DNA from 4 places in the Pseudarthrobacter sp. efr-133-R2A-89 genome. Region 3 is predicted to be linked to each of the others. Evidence: riboswitches for the same ligand, from Rfam matches in the RefSeq annotation. Region 3 holds a riboswitch; each other region holds the start of a gene.
The links. Region 3 has a riboswitch for S-adenosylmethionine ahead of metX (homoserine O-acetyltransferase MetX). Riboswitches for the same ligand answer to the same signal wherever they lie in the genome.
Positions count from the first base shown of each region.

Region 1: linked by a shared signal. The riboswitch ahead of QRM95_RS09420 (aminotransferase class V-fold PLP-dependent enzyme) and the one ahead of metX (homoserine O-acetyltransferase MetX) in region 3 are both predicted to bind S-adenosylmethionine.
Region 2: linked by a shared signal. The riboswitch ahead of QRM95_RS08180 (cobalamin-independent methionine synthase II family protein) and the one ahead of metX (homoserine O-acetyltransferase MetX) in region 3 are both predicted to bind S-adenosylmethionine.
Region 4: linked by a shared signal. The riboswitch ahead of QRM95_RS12805 (DUF1737 domain-containing protein) and the one ahead of metX (homoserine O-acetyltransferase MetX) in region 3 are both predicted to bind S-adenosylmethionine.

Region 1 is NZ_JARVSE010000005.1:44,912-48,058, reverse strand. Features, by position in the region: gene hisN (histidinol-phosphatase) at 23-847, shown strand; SAM riboswitch class IV at 989-1,102, shown strand; gene QRM95_RS09420 (aminotransferase class V-fold PLP-dependent enzyme) at 1,140-2,558, shown strand; gene QRM95_RS09415 (class I SAM-dependent methyltransferase) at 2,658-3,147, shown strand, end outside.
Region 2 is NZ_JARVSE010000004.1:104,879-108,025, forward strand. Features, by position in the region: gene QRM95_RS08175 (uracil-DNA glycosylase family protein) at 1-307, opposite strand, end outside; gene QRM95_RS08180 (cobalamin-independent methionine synthase II family protein) at 519-1,727, opposite strand; SAM riboswitch class I at 1,741-1,845, opposite strand; gene QRM95_RS08185 (SipW-dependent-type signal peptide-containing protein) at 2,022-2,828, shown strand; gene QRM95_RS08190 (signal peptidase I) at 2,877-3,147, shown strand, end outside.
Region 3 is NZ_JARVSE010000008.1:17,985-21,131, forward strand. Features, by position in the region: gene QRM95_RS14080 (zinc-dependent alcohol dehydrogenase family protein) at 1-833, opposite strand, end outside; gene metX (homoserine O-acetyltransferase MetX) at 958-2,073, opposite strand; SAM riboswitch class IV at 2,086-2,201, opposite strand; gene QRM95_RS14090 (bifunctional o-acetylhomoserine/o-acetylserine sulfhydrylase) at 2,301-3,147, opposite strand, start outside.
Region 4 is NZ_JARVSE010000006.1:249,441-252,587, forward strand. Features, by position in the region: gene opgC (OpgC domain-containing protein) at 1-1,565, opposite strand, end outside; SAM riboswitch class IV at 1,741-1,855, shown strand; gene QRM95_RS12805 (DUF1737 domain-containing protein) at 1,869-2,132, shown strand; gene QRM95_RS12810 (rhodanese-like domain-containing protein) at 2,129-2,539, shown strand; gene QRM95_RS12815 (O-succinylhomoserine sulfhydrylase) at 2,540-3,147, shown strand, end outside.

The DNA.
Region 1 (3,147 bases), on a different contig from region 3:
CCGCAGACGGTAGTTTGGAACCATGATCCAACCCGCTTCGAGTTACAACGATGACCTGCGCCTGGCCCACGTCCTGGCCGACTCCGTGGACGACCAGACGATGAGCCGGTTCAAGGCCCTGGACCTCCACGTCGAGACCAAGCCGGACCTGACGCCGGTCACCGACGCCGACAAGGCGGCCGAGGAGGCCATCCGTGGCCAGCTCTCCCGCTCCCGGCCCCGCGATGCCGTCCTGGGTGAGGAATTCGGCAGCACCGGCCACGGCTCACGGCGCTGGATCATCGATCCCATCGACGGGACCAAGAACTTCGTCCGCGGCGTCCCGGTCTGGGCCACGCTGATCGCCCTCGTGGACGAGGGCGAGCCGGTGGTCGGCGTCGTCAGCGCACCGGCATTGGGCAAGCGCTGGTGGGCTGCCAAAGGCATGGGGGCGTACATGGGCAGGTCCCTGGCCGCCGCTACGCGGCTCCGGGTCTCCAACGTCTCCAACCTGGCCGACGCCTCCCTCTCCTACTCCAGCCTGGGCGGCTGGAAGGAACGCGGAAACCTTGACGACTTCCTGGGCCTGACGGAGGACGTGTGGCGGACCCGGGCGTACGGGGACTTCTGGTCCTACTGCATGGTGGCCGAGGGCTCGGTGGACATCGCCTGCGAACCCGAGCTGAACTTGTACGACATGGCTGCCCTCGTGCCGATCGTGGTGGAGGCAGGCGGCCGCTTCACGTCCCTCGAAGGCGAAGACGGACCGTTCGGCGGCAATGCCCTGGCAACGAACTCGATCTTGCATTCAGAGGTGCTCCACCGGCTGAACCCGGACCTCGACGACCTGCTGCAACAGGCTCCCTGACCGCAGAAAAATCGAAGAATACGACGCCGGACGCCTCCTTTGGGGGGCGTCCGCGGCCGTTTCTTCGGCAGGACGTAACAAAAGCCTTAACAATTGCCGCGGCTTCAGTCCTGCCCATTCCATGTTCTACGCTTTTATCCAGGTCACGAGTGCCAGCGCAAAACCCCGGTTTGCTGGCCGGCAACCCTCCATTCGCGGTGGGGTGCCCCGGGTGACGACCAGGCCGGTCCGGAGCGGATACGGCAAGCGCGGATTCCACTATGCCGGAGTCCTGTATCCAAGTGAGGTCTCTGTGACAACTGCCACCGTCTCCCCCCAGTCCGCCACCGCCAACACCGCCGCGCCGGATCCGCGCCAGGCCATTGCCGGCCGGCCCCTCGCTGCAGTCACCGGCGCCGAGATCCAGGCGCCGCTGATCTCCGGCGGCCACGTCCGCTACGCAAACCTCGACTACGGCGCTTCTGCCCCGGCACTGTCAGTGGTGTCCGCGTACCTGAACGAGATCCTCCCGTATTACGCCAGTGTCCACCGGGGCGCCGGGTACGCATCCCAGATCAGCACCTCCGTGTACGAAAACGCGCGCAACATTGTCCGGGACTTCGTCGGAGGCCGCCCCGATGATTCGGTCATCTTCACCCGTAACACCACCGACTCCCTGAACCTGCTGGCCGGCTGCCTGCCGCTGGCGGGCGGCCGCCCCGCCGGGGACGTGCTCTACCTGGACATCGAACACCACGCCAACCTCCTGCCCTGGCAGGGTGTCCCGCACCGCAGCATCGTCGCCGCGGACACCATCAGCGGCACACTGGAGGCAGTCCGCGCTGAACTGGAGCAGGGCGGGGTCAGCCTGCTGGCCGTCACCGGCGCCTCCAACGTCACCGGCGAGATCCTCCCCATCCGGGCCTTGGCTACACTGGCGCACCAGTACGGCGCACGGATCGTGGTGGACGCCGCCCAGCTTGCGCCGCACCGCCGGGTGGACATCAGCGCTGACGACGTCGACTATCTCGCCTTCTCCGGACACAAGCTCTACGCTCCGTTCGGCGCAGGCGTCCTGGTGGGACGTGCGGACTGGCTGGACGCCGGCGTTCCCCACCTGGCCGGGGGCGGTGCCGTCAAGGAAGCAAGGCTCGACGGCGTCAGCTGGGCCACCGGACCGGCCCGCCACGAGGGCGGCTCACCCAACGTGCTCGGCGCAGCCACCCTGGCCCGCGCCACCCAGGTGATCGCCGAACTGGACCAGGCCCGGTGGCACGCCCACGAATCCGCCATCCGTTCCTTCCTGGTGGAGGGCCTCCAGGGCATCGACGGCGTCACCGTCCACCAGATCTTCAAGGACACCAATCCGGAAACGGACACCATCGGCGTGGTCAACTTCTCGGTTGCAGGCTACGACGCCGGGCTGGTGGCCGCCTACCTCTCGGCGGAGCACGGCGTGGGCCTGCGTGACGGACGCTTCTGCGCCCACCCGCTGCTGAAGCGCCTGGGCCTGCCCAACGGATCACTCCGGGCGAGCTTCGGCGTCGGATCCCGGCTGGAGGATGCCGAACGCCTCCTTGCCGGCATCCGCACACTGCGCAGCAGCGGGTTGGGCTGGGACTACGTGGTTGACGCAGGCCGCTGGGTGCCGGCCAACGATTCCCGCACCTACCCGCACTGGGCACCCAACACCCCGGGCACGGCCGGCGCGGCCCCCTGTATCGACGACTAGGGGGCGCTTCCCGCTCCCGCTCCTGGTCCGCCGGCACATTTCCATGGCCGTGCGGTAAATTCGAGGGGCATCAACAGTCGGAATTGAAGGAGTCCACGCGTGGTTCGGGGTGGCCCCAAGCTTGATCACGTGCGCCGGCGGGAACTTGGCGGCAGTTTCCGGGACGGCGGACGGCATTACCAGCGCGTCAGGCCGGGGTACCCCGTCGAATCAGCCCGGTGGCTGGTGCCGGCGCAGGCCCGTGACGCACTCGACGTCGGGGCCGGTACCGGAAAGTTCACGGCCCTGCTGCTGGAGCTTGGCCTGGAGGTAACCGCCGTCGATCCTTCCACGGACATGCTCGCCCAACTCGCGGCGCACTGCCCTGCTGCCACGGCCTTGGCGGGAACCGCGGAGGCGACCGGGCTGGCCGAAGCCTCCTTCGACGTCGTCACCGTGGCGCAGGCCTGGCACTGGTGCGACGCGCTGCCGGCGAGCACCGAACTTGCCCGTGTCCTGCGCCCGCACGGAACGCTCGGACTCATCTGGAACCAGCTGGATACCTCGGTACCCTGGGTGCACAGGCTTTCCAGGATCATGCATGCCGGCG
Region 2 (3,147 bases), on a different contig from region 3:
GGTGGACGTTCCAGGGCATCACGAATTCCGGGCGCAGGCCAAGCTTCCACTGGATGCCCAGCATGCGGGTCGCGGCGTCCTGGTCACCGGCAGTGATGAAACCGGACTGGTCCATCTCGCCAATGTTGGAGTACAGGCTGATGATGCGGCATTCCTCAACATCGTGCATGGGGTCCACATAGGGCACCACGGTTCCGGGCTTGGCGTCCTGCAGGGAATCGCACAGCTCGTTGACAGCGGCAACGCTGGGCTCGTAGCGGCGGCTCATGAGCTGTTCGTGGAATGTTTCGGGGGCCAGTGCGGTCATGAAGGGCTGGTTCTCCTGCGGGGATTGATGTTGCGTCCACCGCCGAAAATGGGCGCACGGTGGCGCAGCTCATCAACGGTGGTTAGTTGGGGTGGGCCGATTCCGGGTCGGCCTTTGCCAGTTTACCAAGCCCGGAGAAACGAAACGCCGGTCCAGCGCACCTCATTCATGGCGCAGTGGACCGGCGGTCATTCCCGGAAGGGGCGGATAACTACCAGAGGCGCTTGGTGGCGCGGCGGGCGCCCTCGCCAAGAGCCTCCAGCTTGGCGAAGGCGATCTGCGGATGCACCCGGCCGCCCAGGCCGCAGTCGGTGGACGCGATGACGTTCTCGCGTCCCACCAGCTTGGCGAAGCGGACAATCCGGTCCGCGACCAGGTCCGGGTGTTCCACCACATTGGTGGCGTGGGATACGACGCCGGGGATGATGACTTTGCCCTCAGGAAGGGCGGTGTCCTCCCAGACACGCCATTCGTGCTCGTGGCGGACGTTGGCCGCCTCGAAGGAGTAGGCGCCGGCGTTGACCTGCAGCACTGAGGCGATAATGTCGGCGAAGGGGATGTCCGTAGTGTGCGGACCATGCCAGGAGCCCCAGCAAACGTGCAGCCGGATCTGTTCCTGCGGAAGGTCCCGCAAGGCCCAGTTGGTGGCCTCGACGCGCAGCTGGATGAACTTCAGGTAGTCCTCCAGGGACGGCTCCGGGTTGATCTGGTCCCAGCTCTCGGCCAGGGACGGATCGTCGAGCTGGACCGTCAGGCCGGCGTCGATGATGGCTTTGTATTCCTCGCGCATCGCGTCGGCGCAGGCGTAGACGAGTTCCTCATCGCTCTTGTAGTACTCATTGGCGACGCGGGCGCAGGAACCGGGGGAGAGGGACGCCACGAATCCTTCGCTGAGGCCTGCCGCGGCGAGCCCGGTCTTCAGGTTCCTGATGTCCGAGGCCACCAGGTCATGGCCGGTATATGTCAGGGGCCCGGCGATCTTGGGCTGGGACACGCTCTTCCTGTGCGCCAGGATCCCGGAGGAGGGATCGTTGTACGCCTGGTTGAACGCCTGCCGGTCCCGCCGGTCGGGGAAGGATGTCAGGACAACGTTCCCGGGGGAGGAGCGCCGGACTTCGGCTTCTGCCCACCTGTCCACGGTGGTCGGCTCCAGGCCGCCGAGCCGGGCAAAGGAGTAGTTCCACCAGGCCCCGTAGTCAACGGAGTTTGACATCGTATGCCCGTACTCGCCGTCGTTGGGGATGTCGATGCCCAGGTCCTTCTGGCGCTGGACCACGTCCACAACGGAGTCTTCCAGGAGCTCAAGGAACGCCGGGGTGATCCCGTCGGATTCCTTTGCCGTGTTGGCTGCGATGAGTTCATCGGTGCGGGGCAGGGACCCGGCGTGGGTGGCGCGAATATGGTCGGTGTTGAGGGGCATGCTGGAATCTTCCTTTCCATCGGTCCTGGCAGTAGCACCTTCGGCCGGCAGCTTTCCTGCCGGACCGTGGTTGCTGCGGCGTCATTGAGCCAGGTCTCTCAGCCGCTCCGGATGGTCCACTCTTACCTAAATCCATGATCAGTCCCGGGGCAAATCCAGCACGGGTATGTCGTAGCAGCGGACCGCCGGCTGCGGAGAATTGGTGCGGATAACGTTTCCGCTAACTCTTAGTACAGCGACTTGACTTGACTTCCAGATCAGTGATGGGTTTGGAACATCGGTCTTTTGGGGGAAATGCCGATCGCTCCCCCATACCCGTATCCCGGTCCTTACGGGCCGGGATCTACATCTAAATTGGGGGAAATCTTGGCTGCATCAACCAGCGCTGAGCCGCGCTCTAATAAAGCAAATAAAGTCCGCGCACTTCTGGCCGGCGGCCTTGTGCTGGGCATCGGGGCCGCTTTCACACTGGCGGCATGGACAGACAACGAATGGGTATTTGGCAATTCCGGTGGGGATAATGGGCCGGGCACGCTGACCTACCACATGGAACAAAACACTTTCGGCAACACCAATGGCTCGGGTGTATCCCTCTGGAGCGACAAACCGAACATGCCCACGGTGCCTGATGCGACTGTCGACGGCGCCCTGACGTTCGGTGCCATTTCGGCGGCCCTGAAGCCCGGGGATACTGCTTACGCTCCCATGCAGCTCCGGGCAGCCGCAGGTTCCGAAGCGCTGACTGCAACCCTGGCTGAGGCAGTCAAGCTCGGCGGGAACACAGTGGACACCGACACCAACTCCCTGGCCCTCTACAACGCACTGACCTATCGTGCGGTCCAGGGCGTCTCCCCGGCGAAGTGCATCGTAGGAGACCTGACCACGGGCACTGACATTGTTGGAACCGCAGCGGCCAGTGTCCCGCTGACCACGGTTTCCAGCTCGTCTATTACCCTGGCAAAGGGTGCGGACTCAGCCACAGCCGGCTTTCCGGTGGACCTTTGCTTCGCGATCACGCTTCCTTCCACGGTGACTGATGTGACGTTGCAGGGAAAGCAGACGGTTCCGCTGTGGAGGTTCACCAGCACCGTCAGCTCGTAATACAGCCCTGTGAGAGAGCCCTTGACCCGAATGAGAAGCTCGTCCCCCTTGCCCCCTTTGGCCCCGGCCTGGGGAGGGGCGGGCTTCTGGGCCGTCTTGTCCCGCATCCTCAAGCTTTCCCGTGAGATTGCTCTGACGTTGGTGGCTGTGCTCGGGCTGCTGTGCATCGTGGCGCTGGTGCTGGGTTTCGCCTGCAAAGCCTCGTTCGTGGTGTTCCGGACCGGGTCCATGGAGCCTCTCTACCCGGTGGGAGCTTTGTCCCTCACGGTGCAGGTACCTGCGGCGGAACTGGTCCCGGGCGACGTCGTGTCCGTCAAAC
Region 3 (3,147 bases):
ACGCCGGCCGAGCCGACTGCTTCGACGGCAACATCCACCCCGTCACCGGCAGCCTCGGCAACAAGACGGGGCGCATCCGCAGGCGTTCCCACCGCCGTGGCACCGGCGTCCAGGGCCAAGGGGTGCTTGCCCGGATTGGGATCGATGGCAATCACTGCGGCGGCCCCGGCGAGGCGGGCCGCCATGACGGCCGACAAACCTACTGCGCCGAGGCCGAAGACTGCCACGGACTGACCCGGACGGACGGACGCCGTGTTGAGCACGGCCCCCATTCCGGTGAGCACGGCGCAACCGAACATCGCCGCGACGGTGTCAGGGACGTCGTCGTCAATCACCACTGCCGATTCCCGCGCCACCACGGCGTAATCCGCGAACGCCGAGACGCCCAAATGGTGGTTGATGCGCTCCCCCGCCGGCGTGCGCAGCAAGGCCGGCCCGTGCAGCAGGTCACCGGCGCCGTTGACCTCCGCTGCGCGGTGGCAAAGCGCGGGCCTCCCGGCCCGGCAGGCACGGCAGTGGCCGCAACTGGGCACGAAAACGAGGACCACGTGGTCTCCCACGGACACATCGGCCACGCCGTCGCCCACGGACACCACCCGCCCCACCGCTTCGTGGCCCAATGCCATCGGAAGCGGCCGGACCCTGGAGCCGTCCACCACGGACAGGTCCGAATGGCACAGGCTCGAATAGGTGATGGCAACCCCAAGCTCACCGGCGCGCGGCTTTGGCTGGTCCAGGTCCTGAACGACCAATGGCTTCGCGTCAGCGTAGGTGGGGTTTCCCGATGCCTGTCCGGCGGCGGGAACGGTCGAATACAGGACGGCGGCTTTCATGACACGATCATGCCGTACTTCTGCTCCGGGCCTGCTGCACTGCGGCGCCGCGGCGTCCACGGCAGCGTGCACCGGAAGCGCCGCCGTGGGTCAGCGGCCCGCTGCCGGGAGACGGCGGGCGCGGTTAGACCAGGAACGACGTCCGGAGCTGGTCCCCCAGCTGTCCGATCTCGGTCAGGAAGCCGTCATGGCCTATCGGTGCCGTGATCATGTGCACGTCAACATCACCGGGCAGGGCCTGGGCCAATTCGCGGGACTGGGACGGGAAGTAGAGCCGGTCCGAGTCCACGGCGGCAACGAAGAACCGGGCGGTGGCGGATGCCAAGGTTTTGGCCAGCGGCCCGCGGCCACGGCAGATGTCGTGGCTCATCAATGCCTCGGTGAGGGCGATGTAGCTGTTGGCGTCGAACCGGCGGACGAGCTTCCTGCCCTGGTGGTCCAGGTAGCTTTCCACCTGGTAGCGTCCGCGGTTTGCCAGCAGTCCGCCGTGCAGCGGCGACTCGGGGGCCTGGGGTTCCCGGCCGAAGCGTCCTTCCAGTTCCGCGGCGGACCGGTACGTGATGTGGGCAATCCGCCGTGCAAGTGCCAGTCCGTCTTCCGGGCACGGGCCGCCGTAGTAGTCGCCGCCGTTGAAGTTCGGATCCTGGCGGATGGCCAGTGTCTGGGCCTGGGCGAAGGCGATCTGTTCAGCCGTGCTGGCAGCGCCGACCGAGATGACGGCGCAGCGCTGCACCCGGTCGGGGTAGGTCACCGCCCATTCCAGGGCGCGGGCACCACCCATGGAGCCGCCAAGGACGGCGTACCAGCTCCCGATGCCCAGCTGGTCCGCCAGCCGGGCCTCAGCCACCGTGCTGTCCCGCAGGGTGACCAAGGGGAAGCGGGAGCCCCAGGGTGCTCCGTTGGGCGCGGCCGACGACGGGCCCGTGGACCCGTAGCAGCCGCCCACAATGTTGACGGACACCACGAAGAACCTGTCCGTATCGACGGGCGCCCCGGGACCGGCCAGCTGTTCCCACCAGCCCTCTTCGTCGGTGTCGCCCCGGGTCACGTGGGTGCTGCCCGTCAGGGCGTGCTCGATCAGGATGGCGTTGCTGCCGTCCGCGTTCAGCGTGCCCCAGGTTTCGTACGCCAGGGTGACATCCGGCAGGTAGCCGCCGCCCTCGAGCTCGAGTCCTCCAATGGAGGCGTAGCGGACAACTCCGTGTTCGGGAATGGTGGTACGGGCGACGGTAACCGTCATGGCAAGACCTCTTCTACGCGCTTGCCTGCCGTCATTTGACCGGCAGGCCAGGTCTTCACCCGGGGCACCCCACCGCGGAAGGAGGGTTGCCGGCCAGCAAGCCGGGGCTGTCACTGGCACTCATGACCTGGTTCGAGTGTACGAAACACCCCCCGGTCCAGGCCAAGAGTGTGACTGGTTGTGACTTCCCGGCGCTGCCGGCCGGCAGCGCTCCAGCGTGCCTGCGGTCAGGCGTCGGCGCCGCCCTTGGCCGCGCGGAAACCGGCCTCCAGGTCGGCCAGGATGTCGTCGATGTGCTCCAGGCCCACCGACAAGCGGACCAGCCCCGGATTGACCCCGGCCACCACCTGCTGCTCGGGCGAGAGCTGGCTGTGCGTGGTCGACGCCGGGTGGATGACAAGCGAGCGGACGTCACCGATGTTGGCCACGTGGGAGTGCAGTTCCAGGGCGTCGACGAAGCGCTTGCCCGCCTCCGCGCCCCCGGCCAGGTTGAAGGCGACGACCGCGCCGGTCCCCTTGGGGCCGTACTTGCGGCCCCGTTCGTACCAGGGGCTGGACGGCAGCCCCGCGTAGGCGACCGATTCGACGTCGTCCCTTCCCTCCAGCCAGCGCGCCACCTCCGTGGCGTTGGAAACGTGCCGTTCCACCCGCAGGCTCAGCGTTTCCAGGCCCTGCGAAATCAGGAAGGCGTTGAAGGGCGAAACCGCCGAGCCGAGGTCCCGCAACAACTGGACACGGGCTTTGAGGATGTAGGAAAGGTTGGCGCCCAGTGCGCCGCCCTCGCCAAGATCCCGGGCGTAGACCAGCCCGTTGTAGGTGGGATCCGGGGTGTTGAAACCGGGGAACCGGCCGGGGTCCTTGCCGAAATCGAACTTGCCAGAGTCGACGATGACGCCGGCAATGGCCGAGCCATGGCCGCCCAGGTATTTGGTGGCGGAGTGGATCACGATGTCCGCACCCCACTCCAGCGGCCGGATCAGGTAGGGCGTGGACAGGGTGTTGTCCACGATCAGGGGAACGCCGGCGTCGTGGGCCACCTGGGAGATGCCTTCGATGTCCAGGACGTCCTGGCGC
Region 4 (3,147 bases), on a different contig from region 3:
ATCATCACCGACAGCGCGGTCACATAGAGCTTCCCCGCCCGGCGGGATGTGAGGTCCACAACCTTGCCGAAGTCTGCCCTTGCCTTCGGCCCGTAGACCATGCCCACCACCAGGCCGGAGAACAGCACGAAGAGTTCGGCACCGGAAACGAAGCCCACGGCCTCCTGGGTGAGCAGCTGGAACAGCGAGACCAGGCCCAGGTGGTTGACCACCACGAAGACAATGGCCATCCCGCGCAGCAAATCCACGCGCGAGTCCCTGTTTCCCGGGTCCTGGTAGCTCCACGCGGTGGCGGCGTTGACCCGGCGTGGAATCTGCCACAGCGCCGCCAGGAGGATGGCCATCGCCACGGCAACGGTCCAGACCGCTGCCCCGGACAGCGTGTTGGCCCGGACATACGATCCGTCCGCGGCCACGTCGGTGACCGGCCCGGTGACCACGGCGGAGGACTTCAGCCGGTCCAGCGCGGCTTTGGCGATTGCGGGATTTCCGGTGAGCAGCCAGTCGATGCTGGCCACGCCGGTATCCCTGGTGCTGGTGCGCTCGTCCCACACCACCGCTGCTGTCCTGGCGAAAGCCGGCGAGGTGGCGGTACCCACCACCTGGTCCCACCAGGCCGTCTTGATATCCGCCTCCGGCGGTCCGCCGGCAGCAGGGCTGTAGAACGCCGATGTCTGGAGCAGGAACGGCTTCTTGCGGGCCTCCGCATAGGCATTGTAGAAGTCCTCGCCGCCCGAGCCGGTCAGCATCTCCTGGAGTTCACCGGCACGCGGCACGGTGTTGACGGCAGCCCCGCCGGCGGTGTCGTCATGGTAGGCAGTCAGGCCCACCCAGTCCACGGCGTCGTCCCCCGGATAGTAGGGGGCGTAGGCGGCATCGGAGCCGTTCCAGGCGCCGTCGCCATTGGTGTCGAGGAGGGCGAAGCCGTCACTTCCCGGCTGCGGGGCATTCCGGCTCCGGTCAAAGGGGTAGTCCTTGCCCAGGTACGGCGCCCAGACCATGGCGGCCCGGCCGCCGTCGTCCTTCCTGACCGCTGCCGCGACCGCCTTGAAGGCTTCCCGGTAGGCGCCCGGCTGCTGCCCCCAGGGCACCCAGCTCGAGTTCATGTCCGGGGCAAACCGGACCAACAGCCGGCCCTTGAACCCGAAGGTCAGGTCGCGGACCTTGCCGGCGAAGGCTTCCGCTTCGGAGACGCCGATCTGGTCCAGCGGCACGGTGGGCTTCACGGTGAGCATGGCGTGGGCGCCCTTGGCCGCGGCCTGCTGCAGGAAGCCCTCAATGTTGTTCCGGTCCGAGTCGCGGAACGGAAGAGCGATGTCGTGGCCAAACACTGCCGGGCTCGCCCCCAGCCGGTCGGAGAATCCAGCGGCGGTATCCTCACCCCATTCAAGGACGGCACCCAGCCAGGGCTTGCCCTGGTCCGGTACCGCGGAGGCCGCCTGCGCGGCACCGGCGGGCGCCAGCAGCGCCAGAAGCACGACGACGGCGGCGGCCAGGAAAGCCCCGAGGGAACGGTGACGGGCACGACGACGGCCAGCCTGGTGGTGCGATATTGCTGCTCGCATGCTGGCAAGACCCCCCGGTACTCCCACTGTGACGGCAGGGCGGCGCCCCGGTAGAAACTTTATCGGTCCCGCGGCCCCGCCGGGTTTCCGTGACGCGGTGGTCGCGGGCTCTCAATTACGGAACATGACGACGGCGGCCGTGCGGCTTGGCGGCGCAGGTGTTACGTTTTTGGGGAGTAATGAGTACCGGTGTTAAGCCCTGACTGGCCGGTCGGCAACCCTCCTCTCGCGGCGGGGTGCCTCAGGTGAATACTTGGCATATCGACCGATTCGAGCTGCAAGCGTGAAAGAAGGAGATCCGTCGTGTCTGACGCACCCGCCCCTGACGAAAAATTGTCCTACCGCCTGATTACAGGCCCGGACGACCGCTCCTTCTGCGAGCGGATCTCGGCTGCGCTTGCGGACGGTTATGTCCTGCACGGCAGCCCGGCGGCGACTTTCAACGGCAGCAGCGTCATCGTGGCCCAGGCCGTTGTCCTCCCGGCCGCCATCGCGTCGGCAGACGCCGCGGTGGCCACGGCCGTTGACGACCTGGAAGGCGAGTTCGACGGCGAGGGCCACGCATGAGCTACGCGGGAGACCTGACGCCGCAGGAAGCCTGGGCCAAGCTGGAGCAGGGCGCCATCCTGGTGGACGTCCGCACCGAGGGCGAATGGGCCCACATCGGCATTCCGGATACGAAGGCAACGGACAACGATCCCCTCTTCATCCAGTGGACCTTCCCCGGCGGCATCCCCAACCCCGATTTCGTGAAGGACCTCAAGGAGCAGGCGCCCGAGGACCCCGGCGCGGAGCTGGTGTTCCTGTGCCGCTCGGGCCAGCGATCCATCGCCGCGGCCGTGGCGGCCACCCAGGCCGGCTTCACTTCCTACAACGTCCTGGAGGGCTTCGAGGGGGAACCTGACCGCTACGGCGAACGGACCGTCAACGGCTGGAAGAACCGCGGCCTGCCCACCAACCTCGGAAAGAACTAAGTGACCTTCAATCAAGACGCCCCCGGCTGGAACCCCGACACCCAGGCCGTCCGCGGCGGGCTGGACCGCACCAACTTCCAGGAAACCTCCGAGGCCATCTTCCTGAATTCCGGGTTCGTCTACGAATCCGCGGCCGCAGCCGAACGCGCCTTCACCGGCGAGGACGAGCGCTTCGTGTACTCGCGCTACGGCAACCCGTCCGTGGCCACCTTCCAGGAACGGCTCAGGCTGCTGGAAGGCACCGAGGCCTGCTTCGCGACGGCGTCGGGCATGTCCGCGGTGTTCACCGCTTTGGGCGCGCTGCTCGCGGCCGGTGACCGTGTGGTGGCCGCCCGGTCACTCTTCGGGTCGTGCTTCGTGATCCTGAACGAGATCCTGCCGCGGTGGGGCGTGGAAACGGTCTTCGTCGACGGCCCGGACCTGGACCAGTGGCGCGAGGCCCTGTCCAAGCCCACCACCGCCGTCTTCTTCGAATCCCCGTCCAACCCGATGCAGGAAATCGTGGACATCGCGGCGGTGAGCGAGCTGGCCCACGCCGCCGGCGCCAAGGTAGTTGCGGACAACGTCTTCGCCACTCCCCTGCTGCAGCGCTGCGGGGACCTCGGCGC